One region of the Tuberibacillus sp. Marseille-P3662 genome, then DNA from elsewhere that is predicted to be linked to it. Evidence: predicted binding sites of a transcription regulator. Region 1 holds the regulator's gene; the other holds the start of a gene.
What was found. The regulator LexA, encoded in region 1, represses DNA repair genes until DNA is damaged. The targets are predictions, from matches to a motif close to CGAACATATGTTCG.
Positions count from the first base shown of each region.

Region 2: the regulator LexA is predicted to act here: its motif matches at 1,981-1,994, upstream of B9Y89_RS11930 (DNA polymerase IV).

Region 1 is NZ_FXBS01000006.1:1,083,606-1,089,081, reverse strand. It holds gene B9Y89_RS14085 (FtsK/SpoIIIE domain-containing protein) at 1-543, shown strand, start outside; gene B9Y89_RS14080 (helix-turn-helix domain-containing protein) at 530-1,183, shown strand; gene B9Y89_RS14075 (hypothetical protein) at 1,210-1,497, shown strand; partial or broken gene B9Y89_RS14070 (VOC family protein) at 1,833-2,112, shown strand; partial or broken gene B9Y89_RS14065 (DUF4256 domain-containing protein) at 2,119-2,289, shown strand; gene B9Y89_RS14060 (hypothetical protein) at 2,307-2,870, opposite strand; gene lexA (transcriptional repressor LexA) at 3,005-3,628, opposite strand; gene yneA (cell division suppressor protein YneA) at 3,784-4,074, shown strand; gene B9Y89_RS14045 (DUF896 domain-containing protein) at 4,292-4,528, shown strand; gene tkt (transketolase) at 4,699-5,476, shown strand, end outside.
Region 2 is NZ_FXBS01000006.1:673,812-679,287, reverse strand. It holds gene B9Y89_RS11940 (Rpn family recombination-promoting nuclease/putative transposase) at 16-1,041, opposite strand; gene B9Y89_RS11935 (GNAT family N-acetyltransferase) at 1,249-1,683, opposite strand; gene B9Y89_RS11930 (DNA polymerase IV) at 2,061-3,296, shown strand; gene B9Y89_RS11925 (YolD-like family protein) at 3,313-3,657, shown strand; gene B9Y89_RS11920 (hypothetical protein) at 3,699-3,911, shown strand; gene B9Y89_RS11915 (DinB family protein) at 3,921-4,223, opposite strand; gene B9Y89_RS11910 (ABC transporter permease subunit) at 4,524-5,387, shown strand; gene B9Y89_RS11905 (ABC transporter permease) at 5,390-5,476, shown strand, end outside.

The DNA.
Region 1 (5,476 bases):
TATCTTGCATATGTGAACGATATACTGAAAAAACGCGGTGATCTTCTGGATAAACACGAGAAAGCGCATATCAAAGACCTACCGTTCCATTTGCCGAGTATTGTTGTTTGCATTGATGAGGTTGCGCTTCTTAAGGATGAAAAAGACATCATGAGTACGATCGAGGATATAAGCGCGATTGGCCGGGCGTTGGGCGTCTATCTCATTCTTTCTATGCAACGCCCAGACAGTGACATTTTAGACGGGAAATTAAAAAACAATCTCACTATTCGCATGGCATTTAAACACGCTGACAGGATCAATTCAAACATTACATTAGGGCGCACAGTTGAAAATGCAGCAGACATATCAATTAATACACCAGGTCGCATGTATATGAAAAGCGATGATATTGAGTTATTACAAGGACCATTCCTTGACTTAGAGGTTGCCAAGGTCATATTAGAACCGTTAAAAGTTCCAAAGTCGGCGAATCAGGATGAACAATCGTCTGTTGACGATAATCCTTTTAATGTTTTGGGTGATGACGATGAGACAACGTGACAAGGCCATTATCAAAGATTTAGAACGATTTAGGGTAATGACAAGGGATGATATTGCAACGCTTTATTTTGGAAATTTGAACAGCCCACGGACATCTGCAAATTATGTTTTGAAAAGGTTAAGACGTGATGGATATATTGAAGCTGACACTAATACAAGGCCGTTCATGTATTTTCCTAAACCAACCACTGTCAAAAAAGGATCGTCTAAAATCAGTCACTTTCTTAAAATTGTAGAATGCTATAAGGAAATGCGTAAAATTGGTGGTATCAAACAGTTCGAGGTCGAACCTAAATTTGGTGATAAAGGAACCATCGAACCAGACATATTTACTATTTGGCAGAACGCACCGTTTTTCATTGAAGTACAAAACTCATTGACTTATTCAAACAAAAATATGAGAGATAAATTGGAACGTTATAAAGCTTACAAACGTAGTGAATTGTGGAAAGAATTATCGTGGCAAGTGTACGGGAAAGAAGTATTCCCAACCGTTCTGATTATCACAGATAAAAATTACGACACTTCATTTGTGAATGATTTTAAGGTGTACCAAGCGAAAATAATATCAAACTTTTATCATCGCTTTTTCCCAAAGAAAAAGGTTATTAAATGGGATTTGTCGAATAGTGCCATTTGAGAAAATACTAGGGGGGTATATAGATAATGAAAGAAAAGAAAATCGTCGCTATTTTAATTTTGATAGTAGGGGCGATAGCTGGTTTAACTGTTGGGTTTAGTTTAAAACAACCAATGCCTGAAGGAGCGGACGATGCTTTAGGTTTGGGTGCAGTTACAACCCCAAACCCTTTGAGATGGATATACGCATCGTTTATTTTTGCAACGTCAGCAATTGTTTCAACTCTGTTGTTTTGTACTGCGGCGATACAAGAAAGTTTGGTTAGATCCCTAGATCATAACAGTAATAACGAAGTTGAAGAAGATATTGGGTAAAATTAAGGACGGAACCTCGTCGGGTTGCCGTCCTTATCTTCCGCAATATTGCATTCACCCGAAACACCCAAATCACCCAAGATTTCACCCAAGAAATACCCAAGAATATTCGATAGAGTATGAAATGATGTGAAAAATTTATTTTTCAATTTCCTTTTATATCAGTATTTTAATAGAGTTTGATTATATTTATTCGGTACAAACTCTGTTCCGCACGCAAGTACACCCGTGGGAACGCGATCAATATATGGCTACCTATTAATCTTTGAATCCCTTGGCGCTCAGGCGTCGAGGGGTTTTTGTTTTTTTTAGGGGGAAAAAAGGCAGAAGAGGCGATGAATTATTACACATCACTTATTGACGATTCGGATATTACGAGTATCTCGCGCTACGGAACAAACGAAGCCGGGGAAGCAGGAACAAATGCTTGCAACCTTTTCCTTAAAGGGGCAAGAATTTATGTGCATTAATAGTAATGTAACGCATGAGTTTTCCTTTACCCCTTCGTTTTCAATCTTTCTTACTTGTAATACAGAGGGGGAGAGATCCACAATATTTATGATAAACTTATCTTGGATGGACAAGCACTTATGCCGAGTCTGTAAGGGGAATTAAACGATAGTGAGAAATAAAATCAGCAATAAAAAGGAGTTGTCACTAGAACAACGTGAAGAATTACTCAGAGCATTAAAAGCCCGTTTTGAGAAAAACATAAACGGCCATAAAGGTCTTGAATGGGCTACAGTTCAGGCAAAGCTAGATGCTAATACTGAAAAACTGTGTTTGCTCAATTACGCTTCCATCAGGCACTAAAAGTGACCACCTTTTATTTTTAAAATTATCTTTGTAAACCAGTAAGAAATAAATGCAATCCCCACGTCTATAAGAAATAGATAAATGAGATTAAATCCTTTTCTAAGTTCTATGAATCCTAAATATTTTTCAATAGGTGCGAAAACAAACGAAAATATGGCACTTAATAATAATGTAAATAAATAAAAATTCTTTTTGTTATTGGTACAATATTGATATAGAAGTATAAACCCCACCGGAATTAACGATGCAGTCAAATTTAATGCATACGGTAACATAGGTAAAAAAAAGTATAGATGAACCAAGTAACGGCTACCTTCTAGTGCAATATCTGTAAATGTCCACAACATATTTACTGTATATCCGAAGAAAAATAACTCGAAAATTCTTTCTCGGTCCACTTTGAAATAAAGTAAGATTAAAGGAACCACCAACAAGGAAACAATAAACCAAAACTGCCAAGTTTCCATATTGGAATAGTGATTCCAGTAAGAAGAAATTAGTGAATTGAGTTGGTCACTTTTCTCATATATCTGGTTCCAATACTCGTTGTAATCCAATGACATTCCTCCGTTCTATTTATGCTCTCCTTAGGATGTACAACGATAAAATGCATATACCATAAATACTTTTAATCACAATTCAAAAAGAGGGTGTCACTAAAGCATTCCGGAATGCTTTAGTGACACCCTTTTTAATGTATATTTCGAAAAACACCAATGACTTTGCCTAAAATCACACAATCATTTAAAATGATCGGTTCCATATTTGGGTTCTCCGGTTGTAGACGAATATGCCCATCTTCTTTGTAGAATCGTTTAACCGTAGCTTCATCTTCTTCCGTCATGGCAACGATAATGTCTCCGTTATCAGCAATTCTTTGCTGTCTCACAATGACCTTATCACCGTCAAGAATGCCGGTGTCAATCATACTCTCCCCGGAAACATTTAGAATAAAGGCTTCATCATCTCCAACCATACTGGTTGGGACGGGAAAATACTCTTCGACATTCTCAATGGCAGTAATTGGTTGTCCTGCCGTGACTTTGCCGATAATGGGTACATCGATACTTGTCTGGGCAGGTGCCGTTGATTGATTCACATCTTCCTCCAACAGTTCAATCGCTCTCGGTTTGGTTGGATCACGTCTGATGTGACCATTTTTCTCAAGTCTCGACAAATGTCCGTGTACCGTTGAGCTTGAAGCCAATCCGACGGCATCACCAATTTCCCGAACAGAAGGCGGATATCCTTTAGAGCGGACTTCTTGTCGTATAAAATCTAAGATTGCTTGTTGCCGGTTTGATAGTTTCACAATTGGTCAACCCCTTGGAACAAATTTCATCTTAATAATAGTATAGCATGAAATTCCACACCATACAAACATTCGTTCGAAAAATCTTGACACAAACGATTGTTCCCATTAAACTTAAATTACATAAGAACATGTATTCGTTTAGGGGGTTGATGATTATGACAGTGATTAAGCGAGTCACAAAAACCTATTGTCTTTATTTCATATTTGGTATTTTAGTCATTCTTTCAATTTTTGAAGTTGCAGATCAATTGCATCCTGCTCAAGCGGGACAATTTAAAACTATTGAAGTCGAAGCAGGGGATACACTATGGGAGATCGGTGAAGACTTTCAGGATCAACATCATATGCCGATTAAAAAGTTCGTTAATTGGGTGGAAAGAGTTAATCATATTAATGCTTACCAACTCGATATTGGTGAAACACTTGTTATTCCAATAGAAAAGTAATTCTGCTTGCTTGAACGATCGTTTCCTTATGCGTTAAGCTAAGAAGAGTATTTTGCATTAATGGAGCTCTTTCTCGCTCCGTTAAGTACCTATATCACGATTTCAGCAGAGAAGAAAAGGACCATCGGCTAAAAGCTCGGGCGGTCTTTTGCAACCCCGATGCTAGCACGTCCTGTTCGTTCAACATAGTAAAATGATTGTAGAGGGAGATTTGCAGATGCTTTCTGAAGATAAATTAAATCGCATTTCTGAGCTCGGTCGCAAGAAAAAAGCAGAAGGGCTTACACAGGAAGAAAGTCAGGAACAGCAAAAATTGAGAGAAGAGTATTTAAAGACGTTTAGAAAAAACTTCAAGCAGCAATTGCATGGTCTTAAGGTTGTCGATCCTGAAGGACAAGATGTCACTCCGGAAAAACTTAAACAGAGTCAACGCCAATCTAAAGACTTTCATTAAAGTTATACAGCTCAAAGCCCAATTTCATATAAAATTGGGCTTTCAATGTTTACTGTAATATAAGAGTTATGATTAGATTTTGCAAAAGTTTATAAGTGATGAACGTGATGGTTTTGTGTTAAACTATATGATATGTAAGCAGTAAATATGAAGGGATGGTTTGGTTTAAGATGCAATCAATTGAACAAAAAGCTATTAATACAATTCGGACGCTATCTATTGATGCTGTTGAAACGGCTAATAGCGGACACCCAGGTCTACCTATGGGTGCAGCGCCCATGGCTTATACACTCTGGTCAAGTTTCATGAAGCACAATCCGAAGAACCCCGATTGGTTTAATCGAGATCGCTTTGTTTTGTCTGCAGGTCATGGCTCTATGTTGCTATATAGTCTTCTGCACTTAAATGGATATGATGTATCCATCGATGATTTAAAATCATTTAGACAATGGGGAAGCAAGACCCCGGGACACCCAGAAGTTGGGGATACACCAGGAGTTGAAGCTACAACAGGACCACTTGGTCAAGGCGTAGCGATGGCTGTCGGTATGGCAATGGCCGAACAGCATTTGGCTGACAAATACAATCGTGACCAATATGAAATGGTTAAACATCATACATATGCTATTTGCGGTGATGGCGACTTAATGGAAGGCGTTTCTGCTGAAGCAGCTTCACTTGCTGGCCATCTTAAACTCGGTCGACTTGTCGTTTTATATGACTCAAATGATATTTCTCTGGATGGCGACCTACATATGGCATTCTCTGAGAATGTTAAAAAACGGTTTGAAGCTTATGGATGGCAGGTTCTTCACGTTGAGGATGGCAATAATCTTAATGAAATTAATGAAGCCTTGCGTCAAGCAACTGAAACGACTGACAAACCGACATTTATTGAAGTGAAGACGACCATTGGTTTCGGCAGCCCGAATAAGTCTGGCACAAAAG
Region 2 (5,476 bases), 410 kb from region 1:
CCTCAAATGACTCATTTACTCCGCATTCTTGATTTGATTAAGTGTTTCTTTATCAAGTTTTGTCGCCCTAGCTATGGTCTCTATTGCTAGACCTTCTTCTAGCAATGCTCTTGCTATCGCTTTCTGTTCTTCAGACTTTCCTTTTTCCATTCCTTTTTCCATTCCTTTTTCCATTCCTCTTTCCATTCCTCTTTCCATTCCTCTTTCCATTCCTCTTTCCATTCCTCTTTCCTTCATTTTTTCAACTAGTCCCTTGATGGTTGGTGGCAATTCCCCATCCATGAACTGTGTCATTCGATCACCTCCTCGGGAAACTGGCTCCATTTCATGTTCAAGTTGCTTCGTTAAGCTGGATGGCACTTTGATCAAAAAATCAATAAAATACAAAAGATCGGATATATCCTCTTTTGGAATCCCTGGATTGTCGCTTAACAAAAGACGGAATAACTGTCGTTTGAACTGATAGCGTTGATTAACATTGTCCTTACTTTTAGCAACGTACATACCAGCTAGAGCAGCCAAGGCAAAAGGATTGTCTGATTTCAGAAGTTCTGCTTCATTCATATCCAAGAGTTTAAATGTATTATAGTTATAAGAAAGATGTGTCCCGTAAAACTTGTAAGTAAAGGCTGTCGGTTTAAAAGATGGGTATTCATCAGTTAACAAAGCAATTGCAACGATTTTCTCTTGATGTTTGTCAAAAATCCGGTAGAAGTACTGAAACATGCGTTCAGAAAAATCCCGATCCTTTGAGCCTTGGATTTCAACATGCACAAGGATCCACTGCGCTTGGCCGTTTTTTAATTGCACTTTTAGCAATTTGTCTGAGACGCGCTTCCCTTTCTTTTCCGGAAACAGCCGGTGAAATTCTTGTTCCAGCGAATCCGGCGATTTTTGCCAATTAATTTGTTCATAAAGCTCAGGCATCAAAAACAAAAGAAAATCATCAAACTTATTGGTAACAAGGTCTTTCCAAAGACGGTCATAATCGGTATAAGCGGGCGCTTCTTCGTGAATTAAAACCATAGATGAATTTGACATTAGTTTACCACATCCTTTTGGATTCATGACAATTAATGTCTAAGAGGTTATTCGTAGAGGTTTGCATTTATTATAATATAAACTCGATACAGAAACAAGTGTTCGTATTATTTTTTACACTTCTTATTATTGGCCTGAAATAATGGGCTAAGTCACTAATATTACCATTATTTACTGTAGCACAATAGTCCATCCGTCGTTTCAGCTTCATAAATTTTTTTCAAGAATGATTTTTGGTTCCCGTTTTTCGTCTGTGTATGTCCTAATGACATTGAAACCTTGTTTGATATTCAAAATGAGCATGTTTCGCCATTTATTTTTTGTTTTCGTTTGGACAATTTTATAACCCTTCTCTTTTAAATCGTTATGTTGTGTCTTCATTAACTCGGATGCTATCCCTTGATTTCTATAACCGCCATCAACGCCGCCTAGCCAGCTATAAAACTTGTCAGAATCAAGTTCATAACCTATTTTATATCCTACTACTTTTCCTTGTTCCAACCCCATTGTAATAAGTAATTTTGGCTTGCTTTCCATTCGGGTAATGAGGGTATCAGAATCTTTGAAAATACTTTCATGCAAGCATAAAATACCGTTCAGCAGTTCATGATTAGGTAGCTGATTAACATTTTTATATTCCAAACTAACCGTCCCCCCCCATTCATATTTAATCCTGTAAACGTTTGTTCAAAATCTCTAATGACCACCACTCAAGCCATAATCCTCATTTGATCCAGTTTGACTCAAACAAAGATTGACAGGTAGTTACCGGCATTTCGTTGCCCCTCCTTGACAGCTTTTCTAAACGACACGACATCCATTAAAGAAAAATGCTTTTCTTTAATGGTACTTCATAGCAGTCAACTTTTGAATAATTTTCATTTTGGTTCACATAACGACGTCACATGTACGATACATGCAACAATTACCATTGAATAAAGAACACACATTCGCATATAATATTGTTAGAACTTTTGTTCCCATTCCTTATACCTAGTTCTGAAGGGTGATTTCTTTCCATGACAAACAAAGTCATTTTTCTTGTTGATATGCAGTCGTTTTATGCTTCGGTGGAAAAAGCAGATAACCCGAATCTGCAAGATAAACCGGTTATTGTATCGGGTGACCCCGAGCGGCGAAGCGGTGTTGTTTTAGCTGCATGCCCGCTTGCCAAACAATATGGCGTAAAAAATGCTTGGCGGTTATGGGAAGCGCAGCAGAAATGTCCGCAGGCGGTGATCATCAGGCCCCGCATGGAACGGTATATTGATGTTTCGATTCGAATTACGAAGATACTCGAACGATTCACGGATTTGGTGGAAATCTTTTCGGTGGATGAGCAATTTTTAGATGTGACGGGTAGCCAACAGTTATTTGGTAACCCTTGGGAAATAGCACAGAAGATTAAAGACGCTATTGAGAAAGATACCAACGGCATCAAAGCGAGAGTTGGTATTGGACCCAACAAAGTGATGGCCAAAATCGCCTGTGATGCGTTTGCTAAGAAATCAAAAGAAGGGATTTTTGAATTAAATCATGCCAATATGCAGCAAACAATGTGGCCATTACCGATCGGGGATATGTTCGGTGTTGGTAGTCGGATGGCCCACCATTTCGAGCACATGGGCATTCGTACCATTGGCCAACTCGCCCAATTTCCCGTACATATTCTGAAGAAACGCTGGGGCATCAATGGTGAACGGCTCTGGTTAACATCCAATGGGATCGATCACTCCCCTGTCACCGTCAAAACCCATGATGGGCAAAAAGCCGTCGGCCATCATATGACGTTGCCTCGGGATTACGAGAAGTTGAAAGATATCAAGGTTGTTTTACTGGAATTGAGCGAGGAAGTCGCGCGTCGTGCGCGATCAAAGCATTACCGGGGACATACGATTTCCGTCGGCGTCCGTGGGGCTAACTTTGATGAGCCAACCGGCTTTCACCGGCAATCAAAATTATTTGCCCCTACGAATTTTGGGATGGATATCTTCCAGGCAGCGTTTGAACTTTTTTGTCAACACTGGGATCGTTTGCCCGTTCGTAGTGTCGGTGTTGCGCTATCGCAGCTCGAACCGGACAATGTGTATCAACTCAATTTGTTTGACAGATCGATCAAAAAGGATAATCTTAATCAAGCCATGGATGCTATTTATGCTAAATATGGACCGGCGGCGCTTGTCCATGCCTCCTCTCTGACTAAGGCTGGGCAGGCATTTAGCCGGGCAGAAAAGATTGGCGGCCATTATAAATAAGAAAGAAGGTGAACACATGAACCCAAATAAACTAACACCTGGACATAATCTGATGTGGGAGTCAAGCCGGATGATGCTGCCAGAACATAAACAGAAAATCCAACAACATCAAAAAGATCTGGAAAGACACGGAAAACCTATACTCGATGAGCAACAAACAGCGCTTATCGGACAGAAAATGACCGCCGCTATGACAGAAGGCCACCCCATACAATTACACGTTTTTCACCCTTATGATGACCTGTTGGTGACAGGAACGATCCAGAAATGGGATGCCGAACGAGGCCAAATAAAGATAGCCAATAATAACGGAGAGACGTGGATCGAGTTCAGTGATATTCTGGATGTTGGCGAATCATAAAATCCCATTTGATTGACCATCCTAATGCTGAGGTGAACAGAATGGGATTGATGAAAGCCATTTCCAATCGGAATGCCCGAAAGTATGAAAAACACCGATCAAACATGGAGTTGTTAGGCAAATGCCCCGACTGCCACGGCACAGGATTTCATATGCCTTCACATATTTTTGATGATATGTCACCGGATGATTGCCCGCATTGCGACGGAAGCGGCCAGTATACTAACTGGGCTGAAAATAATCAATACCGCTAACCAACAAGTTTAATCATTGGCTGGCTCTATCAAATCCGTATCGAACGGTATATACCCTAATTGCCGGCCCATTGATACCATTTGCCCTTTGTGATGAAATTCATGGGTGGTTGTATGTGTGAAGAGCCACAATGTTGTCAGTGATTCCTCTTCATCTTGCCAAGGAACAGGCCCGGTCAGGGAAAGATCCCATTGCCCTTGGAACGTCTTTAGAAATTCATCAACAAGCAGATCCACCTCTTTAAAAACATGACGTATGTCTTCTACATTGATAACTGACTCAGAATGTACCGGGGTCACTCCCTTTTTCAAAGCAAATCCCCTAATGCTCCTTCAATTGGCTTGTTCACTCACAATGCTCTTTCGCTCATTCGAGACATAAACAAGATCAGTTGCTTAAGTTCGTATCCGTAAATTTCACTTCAACTGGAGCAATTAACACTTTCCCCGCTTGACGATAGTGATTAGTGAAATAGGTTCCCCTGTACCCATTATTTTTAAAATATTTAAATAACTATCTTGTCATAAGAAGAATGATTAGATATACTTAGGATTAATGACCTATTATTCATAATTGTTTACTAAGTCCAAATATATAAGGAGACAGTCAAATTGCAACACCTCACCTACCGTTTATCGTTAAAATTTATTCTAGCAGGGTTCGGACTATTCCTAATTGGCTCGGTACCCGCTTTGTTTGATGGTATTCATCTGAATATTCCGTCATATCTTAGCAGTCTGAGCAACGTTGTTGCCAATATGGCCCAGCCATGGTCGCTCACATATATTGATAACGGGGTTGGACGAGCATTGCTACCAAGATTGCTTGAACCTTGGCAGAACACAATGACGTTGTTCTTTGTCAGTTTCACTTGTGCTTTCTTATTGGCGTTAGCCGCCGCATGCGTGACAGCTATGTTGCCGGAAAAGCTTGTCAAGCCGGTTAAATTTATTGTATTTATGTTGGAATCGCTACCAGACGTCTTGATCATGGCTTTATTCATTTTTGGAACGATATGGGTATATCAAACAACGGGGTTCGACCTTTTTAATGTTGCTTCCTATGGAGAGGATGAAGCGTTTGCTTTACCAATGATGGCGCTGACAGTTATACCCTGCTTAATGCTTTATCGAACAATGGTTTTAGATTTTGATGTCGAGAAGGAACAACCATACGTGGAACTAGCAAAAGGAAAAGGATTAAAGAAGCACCACGTTGTTCTTAGTCATATATTCCGCAATGCCTTCATCCGTATTTTCATTGATTCCAAGTATGTACTCTGGGTGATGCTTTCGAATGTCTTAATTGCTGAATATATTTTTAATGTGAACGGCCTGATCAACTTTATGTTAGAACGTTTGACGCCGACCATTTTAACAGTGGGATGTCTCATGCTTTTTCTGCCTATCTTTCTATTTTTAGCTATTGGGCAAGTGGTGATTGAAAAGACCACTGCAGAAAGGGTGGAAATATAACTATGGTCAAAGCACTTTGCAAAAATCCGCTGTTTCTGACCGGGTTCTTGTTTTTATTTATTCTTTTTATATCCAGTATCATCCATACT